3 regions of the Cytobacillus sp. FSL R5-0377 genome follow, and region 2 is predicted to be linked to each of the others. Evidence: a T-box and tRNA genes for the amino acid it is inferred to sense, from the RefSeq annotation. Region 2 holds a T-box; the other regions hold tRNA genes.
What was found. A T-box is a leader RNA that pairs with one kind of tRNA and senses whether it is charged. The one in region 2 lies ahead of argS (arginine--tRNA ligase), so its partner is inferred to be a tRNA-Arg.

Region 1 (4,291 bases), 830 kb from region 2:
GACAGGCTGATATGATTATTATTGGACCTGGAAGTTTATATACCAGTATTCTTCCGAATCTGCTTGTTCCTAAGCTGGGAAGGGAAGTCTGTCATTCGAAAGCAAAAAAGGTGTATATATGCAATTTAATGACACAGGCAGGCGAGACGCTCGATTATTCAGCAAGCGATCATGTAAAAGCGCTGTATGATCATATGGGCTGTGATTTTATCAATACCATCCTGGTTAATAATGAAGAGATTCCTGCCCATATTCAGGAGCGGTACAGCGAGGAAATGGCAAGGCCTGTTGTATATGATACAGGTGCTCTTTCCGAATTGGGCCTTAATATTATGCACGGTGAAATTGTCAGCCATGAAGGCGGGATCATTCGGCATGATACAAAAGAAGTTGCCCAAATGCTTTATAATTTAATTTTGCATGAAACCAATAGGCGTTTTAACGCGTAATATAAAGGTGTAAAAGGGCTTTTGTCAGTAAAAAAATAAACTGTGCATACGTTTGCTCAGCGGAGAATATCATTTTATATGTCTCTGGCTCAGCACTTTTACGGATAGGGGGTGAAGGGATGTCTTTCGCTTCGGAAACGAAAAAAGAATTGACGAACCTGGATTTAAAAGACTGCTGTGGCAAAGCGGAATTGTCCGCCTTGATCCGGATGAATGGTTCACTTTCTTTTTCCAGCCGGAAATTGATCGTGGATATACAGACGGAGAATGCAGCCATTGCAAGAAGGATTTATACACTGATTAAAAGGAATTACAGCGTTCAGGTCGAGCTGCTGGTCCGGAAAAAAATGCGGCTGAAAAAGAACAATGTATACATTGTCAGGCTGTCGGAACAGGCCAGCATGATTCTTGATGATCTGAAAATTTTAAGTGAGGGATTTGTTTTTACCCACGATATCTCAAAAGAGCTCATAAAAAAGAAATGCTGTAAGCGTTCTTATCTGCGCGGCGCATTCCTGGCCGGGGGATCGGTTAATAATCCGGAAACCTCTTCCTATCATCTGGAGATTGCTTCACTTTACAAGGAGCATAACGACTCCCTTTGTGAACTGATGAATACGTTCGGGCTGAATAGCAAAACGCTTGAACGGAAAAAAGGCTATATCACCTATTTAAAGGAGGCCGAAAAAATAACGGAGTTTCTGAATATTATCGGGGCGCATGCATCTTTGCTCCGGTTTGAAGACATCCGGATTGTCCGCGATATGAGAAACTCGGTCAATCGACTCGTGAATTGTGAAACAGCGAACTTAAACAAAACAATCGGGGCTGCCCTGCGTCAAGTGGAGAATATCCGGTTTATTGACCAGACAGTTGGACTTCAGGTTCTGCCCGACAAACTGAGGGAAATAGCCGAATTGCGTGTAGCATACCAGGATGTCACCTTAAAGGAGCTTGGGGAAATGGTCTCAGGCGGAAATATCAGCAAATCGGGCATTAATCATAGATTAAGAAAAATAGATGAAATCGCTGAGAAGCTCAGGGCAGGCAGCACCATAGATGCTCACTGACAGAGGCATCGGCAGGGAGGAGATAGACAATGGCAGAAAAACAGGTAGAAGTTAAGCTAAAGACAGGATTGCAGGCCCGTCCGGCAGCATTGTTCGTGCAAGAGGCCAATCGGTTCTCATCCGATATTTTCCTTGAGAAGGATGGGAAGAAGGTAAATGCGAAAAGCATTATGGGACTAATGAGCCTGGCTGTAAGCTCAGGATCAGTTATTACCCTGAAGGCAGAGGGGAACGACGAAAACGAGGCTCTGGAAGCATTGGCAAACTATATTCAGAAGGAAAACTAAAACAACTCGCATCGGAGAGATGCGAGTTGTTTTTTGCTTTTTTTATTTATCCTTCTTCTCATCCAAAGAGTTTCTGGAAATGATTTGGTCTACCAAGCCGTATTCAAGAGCTCTTTCAGCTGTCATAAAGTTATCGCGGTCCGTGTCTTTTGCAATGACTTCAAGCGGCTGTCCAGTACGCTCTGAAAGGATGGTGTTTAATTTTTCGCGAAGGAAAAGGATGCGCTTTGCAGCGATTTCAATTTCAGTCGCTTGTCCCTGTGCACCGCCAAGTGGCTGGTGAATCATAACCTCAGCGTTTGGAAGGGCAAAACGCTTGCCTTTTTCACCTGCTGCAAGAAGGAATGCACCCATTGATGCAGCCATACCGATACAAATGGTTTGTACTTTTGGCTTAATGAATTGCATCGTATCATAAATAGCCATACCAGCTGTAATGCTTCCGCCAGGGCTATTAATGTAAATGGAAATGTCCTTTTCAGGGTTTTCTGCTTCAAGGAATAACAGCTGGGCAACAATGGAGTTTGCCACATTATCATCAATTCCGCTTCCGAGCATAATGATGCGGTCTTTTAAAAGGCGTGAATAGATATCATAAGCACGCTCCCCGCGATTTGTCTGTTCAATAACTGTAGGGATTAAGTTCATTTTCCAATTCCTCCTTCAAGATAAGGTCAACATACAAGCTGAACAAGCATGTTCTTCCAAGTAAAGAAAATTTTTTAACTCCTATGTATTATCATGATACACTGATGGTCAATTAAGGTCAAACAAATCGCTCCTGATTCGTTCGACACTTTTTTCTGTGCTGTCCTATCTCATTCCATGATACCCATTGTTCCAATTTTTAAAACTAAAAGGAGGCTTGCAAAGTGAATAAACATAGCATATAATTAATTATCGTAGCGGCTGAGCGCTTGGTCAGCCAGTTTAAAACCTATTTGCCCTCGTGGTGCAACGGATAGCACGTGAGATTCCGGTTCTTAAGATGTGGGTTCGATTCCTGCCGAGGGCGCTAACAAAACTCCTTGTCTGATATGGACAGGGAGTTTTTACTTTTTATACTAACCGTAAATAAATTTGGCCAAAGTGCACATAAAAACTTTTATCCGAAAGTAAATTGGCCTTATCCGCAAATAAATCTATAATAGACCTCCTTATCTTATCTGCATTTCAAAAAAACCATAAAATTCGCAGGTTTCACCATAAAAAATGAATATTCCCCCCTCTGCCATGCATATTGTGAAGTATTCAGAAAGCAGTTCGGTGCGAATGGCGATTGCCAGGAAATTTCCATACAACATTTTGTGTGAATATTGTAAAATGGGGACAGGGGGAATGTATGATGAATTTGAAAGCTGGGTTATGGCAGCAGCAGACAATGAAACTAACGATGACACAGGAGCTGACGCAGGCGATTGCCCTTCTGCAATACAGCACACAGGAGCTTTCTGCTTTCCTGGAAAGCAAAGCGCTTGAAAATCCCCTTTTAAAATTAGAGTCCGGTCATGTCAAAACAATGGATCCCCGCTATGACCGCGTCAAACCGACGAGGATAAAACCCGAAAAAGATAAAATAAATTGGATTGAGCAGATTGGCTGCGGAAAGACTATGATGCTTGATGAACATTTGAAATCCCAGCTTCATTTGAAGTTAAACCGGGATGAACAAAAAGTGATAAAGCATCTTATTGATAGCCTTGATGAAAACGGTTACTTGCGGGCGGATCTAAAAGCTTCGGCCAATGCTCTTAAGGTTCCCCTTGAAAAAGTGGAGCAAATGCTTGAGGAATTGCAGGAACTCGACCCTGCCGGTATTGGTGCAAGAAATCTTCAGGAGTGCCTGTCCCTCCAGATTAAGAGACTGCCGGAAGAGAATGAACTGGCTGAAGTCATTATAGATGAATACTTTACCCTTTTTGCAGAGAAGAAATGGAAAGAAATTGCCAAACAGCTAGGTGTGGAGCTTAAAGACATACAGGCCGTATTCGACCTTGTCCAGACCCTGAATCCAAGACCGGCTTCATCCTTCCAGAGCGAAAAATCCGCCTATATTACTCCGGACGTGATTGTTCAGTGGGATGGCAGCTCTTTTTCCGTCAGTGTGTTTGATGAAGTGCTTCCGAAAATCAGTTTTAATGAACCATATTACAAAAAGTTTTCGGCTGCTGGTGATCGAAATGTCAGCCGCTTCTTGCAGGAAAAGCAGCAGGATTACCAGTGGATTCTTAGAAGCATCGAGCAGAGGAAAGAGACTCTTGCAAATGTAACTCTTAAAATCGTTGAGAAGCAGCAGGACTTTTTTATAAAAGGACCTGCCCATCTGAAGCCGATGACAATGAAGGAAATTTCAGATGAACTCGACATTCATGAATCGACAGTGAGCAGGGCCGTCCGGGAGAAATATGCGCAAACACCATTCGGGACGTTCGAGCTGAGATCGTTCTTTTCCAGCACGATCAAAACAACATCCGATGAAAATACA
Region 2 (4,291 bases):
ATTTTCATAGCCTTAATTGAATTAATCGGGCCTTACGGGCAGATTGACCCCGCATATCCTCCTTGATTCTTCACAATCTTGAAGCAGGGATCTTATTGCCCGTTAGACTGCGATAAAAAGACAGCTTCCTTATTGAAACTGTCTGCCAAACTTCCAGTATTTTATTCTCTTATTGTAGCAAAAATATCTGAAAATATCTTTGCAATGCGAAAAAATTTTTACCGTTATTTTGAAAATGCAGGAAACCATCCCATTGATTTTTTCGTCTAACCAATGAAATCACTTTCTCCATTGTAAGGTTAATTTTTCTCTGATAGGATAAAAATGTAAATGATAAAGGAACCAGGTGTGTAAAAATGAAACAGAATAATAGATTCTCAGACCGATTCGATTGGACATTATGTTTTCTTCTGCTGCTATTTTTTCTTATCAGCTGCATTGCGATTTACAGCGGACAATCCTCCAATCAATATGAAGGGAATTTTGTCATCTCTCAAATTAAAAATTACATTGTTGGAGCGGTCATTGTAGGGATTGTCATGTATTTTGACGGCGAACAGATCCGGAGACTCACATGGCTGCTGTACGGTTTCGGCATCCTATTGCTTGTCGGGCTATTCATTGCACCGGAAAGCATCGCACCTGTGCGCAAAGGTGCCAAGCTGTGGTATATCATCCCTGGCCTCGGTTCGGTGCAGCCTTCAGAGTTTGTTAAGGTATTCCTTATCATTGCCCTCAGCAAAGTTATTGCTGACCACCATCTGAAGTATCAGGCGAAGACCGCAGGCACGGACTTTTTTCTCCTCATCAAACTGGGGGCGGCCACATTGCCTCCATTAGGATTGATTATTATCGAAGACCTGGGCACTGCTCTTGTCCTTATCGCGATATTAGCAGGGATCATCCTGGTATCCGGCATCACCTGGAAAATCCTTGTGCCTATTTATGGAATCCTCGGAGCTCTTGCAGGAACAGTTCTATATCTGGTAATCATAGCACCGGAGATTTTAGAGAAGTACCTCGGGATCGACCCCTATCAGTTCAGCAGGATTTATTCCTGGCTTGACCCGGTCAATCACAAGCAGGGGGCCGGAATGCAGCTGTATAATTCCATGCTCGCCATCGGCTCGGGATTAATTTCAGGTAAAGGCTTTACCGATAGACAGGTATATGTGCCAGATGCCCACACTGATTTTATTTTTAGCGTCATTGGCGAGGAGTACGGCTTCTTCGGCGCCAGTGTGGTAATCAGCCTTTTCTTTCTGCTTATCTATCACTTAACGAAAACCGGCCTTGAAACGACTGACCCTTTTAATACCTATATTTGCGTCGGGGTAATCAGTATGATCACCTTCCACGTATTTCAAAATATCGGAATGACCATTCAGGTCCTGCCAATCACCGGCATTCCGCTGCCTTTTATCAGCTACGGCGGAAGCTCGCTTATGGGAAATATGATGGCGATGGGACTGATATTCAGCATTCGCTACCATCACAGAAACTATATGTTTTCAACTGACTCAAATTATGTTGCAAAATAATACCAGGCGCGTATAATAACAGTAATATATTTAGTGTCTATGATGAAGAGAGTAGCAATGGGCTCTTTCCTAATAGCGAGACAGGGGCGGTGCAAGCCTGTCGGAAACCCTTTTTGTGAAGCGCACTTCGGAGATGCATAGCTGAAAGAAAAGTAGGCTGTGCCGGGTTAGGAGTCCCGTTATAAAACCCCTAAAGGAATGCTTTCAAAACTAATGAAGCGTCCTTTCGCAAGAGGTCCTTTGGACAATCAGAGTGGTACCGCGGGAATTTCAGCTCGTCTCTATTTTATATAGAGGCGGGCTTTTTTATTTTTTAGGAGGTGTTTAAATGATCGACTTCAAAGCTATATTCACCGATCAGCTGGCTTCAGTGCTGAATGGGGAGATTACTGAGAAAGCCATTTCAGATTTAATTGAAACGCCAAAGAACCCGGCATTTGGCGATCTTGCTTTTCCCTGTTTTACACTGGCAAAAGCATTCAGGAAATCACCAGCAATTATCGCTGAGGAGACAGCGTGCAAGATTCAGGGACCATTTATTGAAAAAGCGGTAGCTGACGGCCCCTACATTAATATCTTTTTCTCAAAAGGAGCTGCTGGTGCTGACATACTGGATGAAATCCTGAAAGAAGGAGAAAAATTCGGAATGCTGAAGGATGGCGCAGGCAAAACAGCCGTGCTTGATTTCTCTTCACCCAACATCGCAAAGCCCTTTTCCATGGGTCATCTGCGGTCAACTGTCATTGGAAATGCCCTCGGGAACCTGGCTGAAAAATGCGGTTATACGTCGGTCAGAATCAACCACTTAGGCGACTGGGGCACACAATTCGGCAAGCTGATCACCGCTTATAAAAAGTGGGGCAATCTGGATAAAGTGAAGGAGCATCCGATTAAGGAGCTGCTCAGCCTTTATATACGGTTTCATGAAGAAGCAGAGAATGATCCAGCCCTTGAAGATGAAGCACGTTCCTGGTTCAAAGAGCTTGAAAACGGAAATACAGAAGCACAGGCACTCTGGAATTGGTTCAGAGATGAATCATTGAAAGAATTTCAGCGTATTTATGATATGCTTGGCATTCATTTCGACTCATACAATGGCGAAGCTTTTTATAATGATAAAATGGAGCCCGTTATCGAGGAACTGGTTGCTAAGGAGCTGCTGACTGAATCTGATGGTGCAGAGGTCGTTCAGCTGCCTGATGAAGACCTTCCTCCATGCCTGATTAAAAAATCCGACGGAGCGACCCTGTATGCAACGCGGGATCTTGCTGCAGCATATTACAGAAGGGAAACCTATCAATTTGATCACTCCCTATATATTGTCGGCCAGGAACAAAGCATCCATTTCAGGCAGGTTAAAAGCGTGATCAAAAAAATGGGCTACGAGTGGGCAGATAAAATGATACATGTCCCTTTTGGGCTTTATTTGAAAGATGGCAAAAAGATGTCTACCCGTAAAGGCAGAGTCATCCTTCTGGAGGAAGTCCTGGATGAAGCTGTTCTTCTCGCAAAAAACAACATCGAGTCTAAAAATCCCGGGCTGGAAAATAAAAATGAAGTCGCTGAAGCAGTCGGGATCGGAGCCATTTTGTTCCATGACCTGAAGAATGACCGCATGAACAATATTGAATTTTCACTTGAAGACATGCTGACTTTTGAAGGAGAAACCGGTCCCTATCTGCAATACACCAATGCCCGGGCCTGTTCACTTCTCCGCAAGGCTGGCGATCTCCCTTCTGCCGCTAGCGGGCTAACCGATTCTTACAGCTGGGAAATTATTAAACTGCTCTATCACTATCCCGAGAAAATCAGACAGTCGTATAATCAGCTTTCCCCTTCCGTTCTCGCTAAATATCTGATTGATGTGGCCCAGGCCTTCAATAAATATTATGGGCATGTACGGATACTGGAGAAGGATGCAGACATCCAGGCTAGGCTTGCCCTTGTCACAGCAGTCACCATTATTCTTACAGATGGCATGCAGACACTCGGCATGAAGGTGCCCCGGGAAATGTAAAAGGAGAAGCCGTTATGGCCTCTTCTTTTTTGCCTTGAGGCGGGCATTTGCTTTCTGCACTCTCACAAGGCTCCGCACTAAAAATCCTCCGACAAAAATGACCATCAGCACTAAGCCGGTATAATTCAAATGGATTACTTTCAGAATCACACTTGCGACTGTCGCCATGTATAAAGCTCCAAGCATATAGGTGATCTCTTCATTATCAAAATACGAGGTAAGCCTCGCTCCAAATTGTGATCCTATGAGGCCGCCTCCTACGAGTGAAAGGCCAATCCAATAATCGATACTGACAGTGGAAGAGTAGGATAGATAGCCTGCGGATACGATTAACATGATAGCAAACAAGCTGGTCCCTACTGCATTTTTCGGCTTCATCCCTAAATAGGCGACCGATAAAGGCACCATAATAAAACCGCCGCCCACCCCTAATGTCGTAGAAACAAATCCTGCAAAAAATCCAATCAGCACCATCTTCAGAATGGAAGGAGAATATGACTGAGCGGAACCATCTGGTTTTTTCCCCCTTCTTAACATCCCTAAAGCAAAATAAGACAGCAGGATGGTATAAAACAAAGGAACGGCCCATGTGTCCCATCCCCTATCTGCTAGAAACATCACAAAAGGATGCGCGGCCTGAGTAGCTGCCATGCCGCTTAGTCCAAGAATCAGCCCTTGTTTAAGCCATATATTCCTCATCCTGATATGGGCGATGATGCCTGAAAGAGAGGTA
Region 3 (4,291 bases), 1.3 Mb from region 2:
TAAATAGACCAATAGTCACAAAAAGCGCAACCCCATATTTCTGGCCTAGCTTCAGATTCTTCCACCAGTGCGTGCCGGCCATCTTATTAAAGAACTTACCTATATCAGGCTTTTTAGGCTTAAAGGAAACAGTACGTTCCTTCTTCCCTGCTTCGTATTTTCTTGCCCCTTTCAAATTACTTCCCCCTTTGTGATTTAACCGCATGCAAACAATTGAACCAGTTCACTTCTAATTCTTTTTTACTATTCTTTCAATTCATTATAATAGAACAAAAATAACATTTGAAGATTATTTTTCCAATTTGTTATAGCCCGGCATTTATCCGTGCTTTTCCTTTATGATTTTTTTCCTGGGGAGATCGTCTTTTTATAGCTTGGCAGACTAATCGGACTGCTACCATTTATCTGAAACAAAAATAACAATCAATACAATATTTTTGAAACAGATTAATAAAAATATACTAACCCTTATATTATATGAGTTGGTTGAACACCCTTTTTATATAACAGATTTTTCATTTAGTATGTTACAGCCATATTGGATCTTTTATAATTAACTTTTTCTGTAAATATAACCTTCTATTTACACGAGAAAAGAAGTTTGCTTCATGTTACAGTGGGTAAAGACAGAGAAAGTATTTATTTGGGGGTCTTTAATAGAGGAGGACATATGAAACAACGTGACTATTACTTCGACAATGCCAAGTTTATTTTGATCTTCTTTGTCGTTTTCGGGCATTTGCTCCGCTCTTTTATTGAAGATAATGAAACAATTTATACAGTATATAAAGTTATTTATACGTTCCATATGCCGGCATTTATATTGGTATCCGGCTTTTTTGCCAAAGGCTTCTATAAAAAAGGATATATAAAGAAAATTGCCAAAAAGCTAATACTGCCATATATCATTTTCCAGGTTATTTATTCGGTTTTTTATTACTTTTTATATAATAAAGGAACCTTTGAGCTGGATCCTTTTAACCCTCATTGGTCATTATGGTTCCTGATAAGCATGTTCTGCTGGAATATTATGCTTCTGCTCTTCGCAAAATATAAAGCGAAATACTCCCTGGCAGCTGCCGTGATCATAGGGCTTGCTGTCGGATATGCTGATTGGATTTCAAACTATTTAAGTTTATCAAGAACCTTTGTTTTCTTCCCATTATTTTTATTGGGATATTATTTAAAGAAAGAACATTTATATGCTTTATTCCAGCCAAAATTCAGAATTAGTGCATTAGGTATTTTTGCGGTCGTCTTTATCGGCTTCTATCTTTACCCTGAAGTGGATTACAAATGGCTGCTTGGCTCGAAGCCATACACTGAAATGGGGGCAGCTTCCATTGGAGCTGTTCTAACGAGATTAGGCTTTTATATTTTAAGCTTAATAATGGTGCTTAGCTTCTTTGCTTTCGTGCCCCGCAAGCACTATTTCTTTACTAATTTAGGCAAAAACACACTTTATGTCTATCTGCTTCATGGGTTCTTTGTTCGGGTTTTCAGAGTAAGCCACTTACAGGACTTTTTCAATAAACCAGAAAACTTCCTGCTGCTTGCCGGTATATCGCTGATTCTGACCTTGCTTCTCTCAAGCAAACTGATTACTTCCTTTGCACAGCCAATCATCGAACTTAGAACATCACAGTTAAAAAAGCTGAAAGATAGATCAAAAGCATATGCCAGATTTTATCGAAATAAACTTACAAGTTAGATCATAAACCGGTCATTTTCTAATGGCCGGTTTTTCTTTAGGCATAACCATTGACCAATTTTGATGAAGGGATTATAATAAGTAACTGTGTTACCAATATAAATACTTGCTGTGCGATATGCCATCATGTCCCAGTAGCTCAGCTAAGCGTAAGCTTCACTGAAGTACATCCCTGCAGCTTTGTTTCGACGCATTTACTCCCTGTATAGGCTTGCAGAGGAAGAAACAGGATATGCCAATCTTATTTGTATTGCAACAATTTCATTTCATTATACCACCATGTCCCAGTAGCTCAGCTGGATAGAGCGACAGCCTCCTAAGCTGTAGGTCGTGAGTTCGAATCTCGCCTGGGACGCTACAGAAAAAAAGCGCGAAACCCATATATATCATAGGTTTCGCGCTTTTTTATTTATGTTTCTCCTTGAAAAATTGAATTTTTAAGTATTGTCAGACACCTGTTTTCAGCGTGCTGATCGTCATCTTCCTTCATCATTACATAAATAATCCTAATCTATTCAACTATCTGACTGCTTTCCAAATCGTCCATCTATCTTTTTCAACTATGCTATGATCAGCTGAAATTGACTCATCTATATAATTTATCAATAATGTTAATTCTTTATCGTCTAAATCGTGTAAAATACTCCTGCCTGTTCTCCTGTTTAAGTCATTAATCAATTGCTCTTTGCAATCATATACTTTTCTGGTTTCCCACAATTTAACTTCTTCAATTTGACTAAATCCTGCTTGTTTAAGTGTATCTATAACCAATTGGCTTTGGTATCTGCGGTTAATTTCTTTTGTTATTAACTTTGGGAACAGATCAAATATATACCCTCTAATATGACTTTCATTCCCTTTTAATAAACAATCTTCAGGTGTACGGTCCTGAACAATATAGTATCCATCATCCTTTAGTAATCTAAATGCCTCGTTAAAGCATTGCTGTAAATCATCTATATGATGGATCAGTGCTCTTTCAAGAACAAAATCATATTTGTTACTTTCTAAGCCCGTTTGCAAAGCATTACCTTTTATAAAGGATATGTTCTTATGTTCTTTACAGTTTTCTTTAGCACCTTCTAGTATTGTTTCGGAAAAATCGATGCCAGTAACAAATTGCACCCCCAAATCGGATAGAGCCTTGGAATAAATACCTCCGCCACAGCCTATATCCAATGCCAATGAGATATTTTTGATTGGCACAAGGTCCTTTATAGCTCTGATCCATGAATGATCTGCATTTCTGGTGGTATAAGTTTTACGACTTTTTTTATTATGAAAATCAATTCCCATCGGACATCCCTTGTTTGTTTGGAATATTTCCTATTCCTATAATACTTCGCTTAATATCATATGAAAATTTTAAAAAGTTTATAATTTTCCATAAGTTTAGCTTATGTTAATTAACAGCTATGATTGTTAATAAATTTCCATTATTTTATCTTTTAGTAAGTTACGAGAAAAGGAATAAATATTTAGGTGACACCTTTTGAAGCTTCACCCTCTAATTGGTAGAATAATATTACATCCACACCAAATTTAGTAAAATGATTACCTGGGAGGGATTGATATATCATATTATAAATGGCATTACATTGGCTGGTTATTCTTTGGTCTAGCACTTATTATTTCTTATTTTTCAGTTCCGCGTGAACACAGTTTTACGGCAATTATCATTTTAACGGCTTTATTTGCAATCTATGACTTCTCGGGAATAATTAGGGCAAAACGAACAGGGAATGATAATAAATCTTAATGCCGGGAGAAAAACAGGTAAGCTGCAATCCCCAGTCACTCTTTAAATCTAAATAAAACTTCTCCAAACTTGCGTTATTACTATACTCTGAAATTGCGAAAAACCGCACTATGTAGTCATACAGTTTTCCATTTAATTTTTATAGCCCTTCTCAATTTGAGAAGGGCTATAAATTTGTTTCCGTGTTTATCTCAATACAAAGACGAAACTCACCTTCCAAACGCGCGTTCCCTGAAGTTTCTTAAGCAAGACTCCGCCTGGACGATAAAAAACGCCAACAAAATGTTAGCGTTTTTTTAACCTATGATATCAAGCGTCTCACGCATTATAAATCATCAATAACAATATACGCAGCTTTAACAGGTCCATGCACGCCAACTACGAGGTTCATCTCAATATCTGCTGAATTGCTTGGTCCGGTAATAAAATTAATGCAGGAAGGAGCAAGCTCCCCTGATTTTACTCTTTCCCTTATAATCCTCGCAGCCTGTGTCATGCGGGGAACCAATGTGGTTTTCGGAATAAGAATAATGGAAGCAGCGGGCAGAAAACTGACAGCCCGTCCATGATCTCTGCTGCTGAACAAGACCGCTGTTCCGGATTCAGCCAGAGTAATTTCACTGATTGTGATTCCGATATTCGCCTGTTCCGCATATTCAATATTTTTATTTTCAGCAGAATAGTCCCATTCATATACTTTCACATTCTCTTTTGGCCAAATTTCCTCAAATAGCTGAGTGAGCCCAAACTGTCTAAAACGGTCATCTTTCCAGGTTACTATTGGGCCGCCTCCGTACTCGGCAGTAATTCTTTTAAGAGTT

Region 1: it has a tRNA-Arg gene. The T-box ahead of argS (arginine--tRNA ligase) is inferred to sense a tRNA for this amino acid. The anticodon was not compared.
Region 3: it has a tRNA-Arg gene. The T-box ahead of argS (arginine--tRNA ligase) is inferred to sense a tRNA for this amino acid. The anticodon was not compared.

The regions. Positions count from the first base shown of each region.
Region 1 is NZ_JBBORA010000001.1:3,068,586-3,072,876, forward strand. It holds gene NSQ49_RS15585 (gluconeogenesis factor YvcK family protein) at 1-449, shown strand, start outside; gene whiA (DNA-binding protein WhiA) at 569-1,519, shown strand; gene NSQ49_RS15595 (HPr family phosphocarrier protein) at 1,549-1,806, shown strand; gene clpP (ATP-dependent Clp endopeptidase proteolytic subunit ClpP) at 1,849-2,454, opposite strand; tRNA gene NSQ49_RS15605 (tRNA-Arg) at 2,750-2,821, shown strand; gene rpoN (RNA polymerase factor sigma-54) at 3,152-4,291, shown strand, end outside.
Region 2 is NZ_JBBORA010000001.1:2,241,221-2,245,511, forward strand. It holds gene NSQ49_RS11515 (FtsW/RodA/SpoVE family cell cycle protein) at 357-1,541, shown strand; T-box leader at 1,572-1,827, shown strand; gene argS (arginine--tRNA ligase) at 1,873-3,558, shown strand; gene NSQ49_RS11525 (sulfite exporter TauE/SafE family protein) at 3,571-4,291, opposite strand, start outside.
Region 3 is NZ_JBBORA010000001.1:974,667-978,957, forward strand. It holds gene NSQ49_RS04805 (methyl-accepting chemotaxis protein) at 1-175, opposite strand, end outside; gene NSQ49_RS04810 (acyltransferase family protein) at 671-1,711, shown strand; tRNA gene NSQ49_RS04815 (tRNA-Arg) at 1,993-2,066, shown strand; gene NSQ49_RS04820 (class I SAM-dependent methyltransferase) at 2,231-3,007, opposite strand; gene NSQ49_RS04825 (LutC/YkgG family protein) at 3,796-4,291, opposite strand, start outside.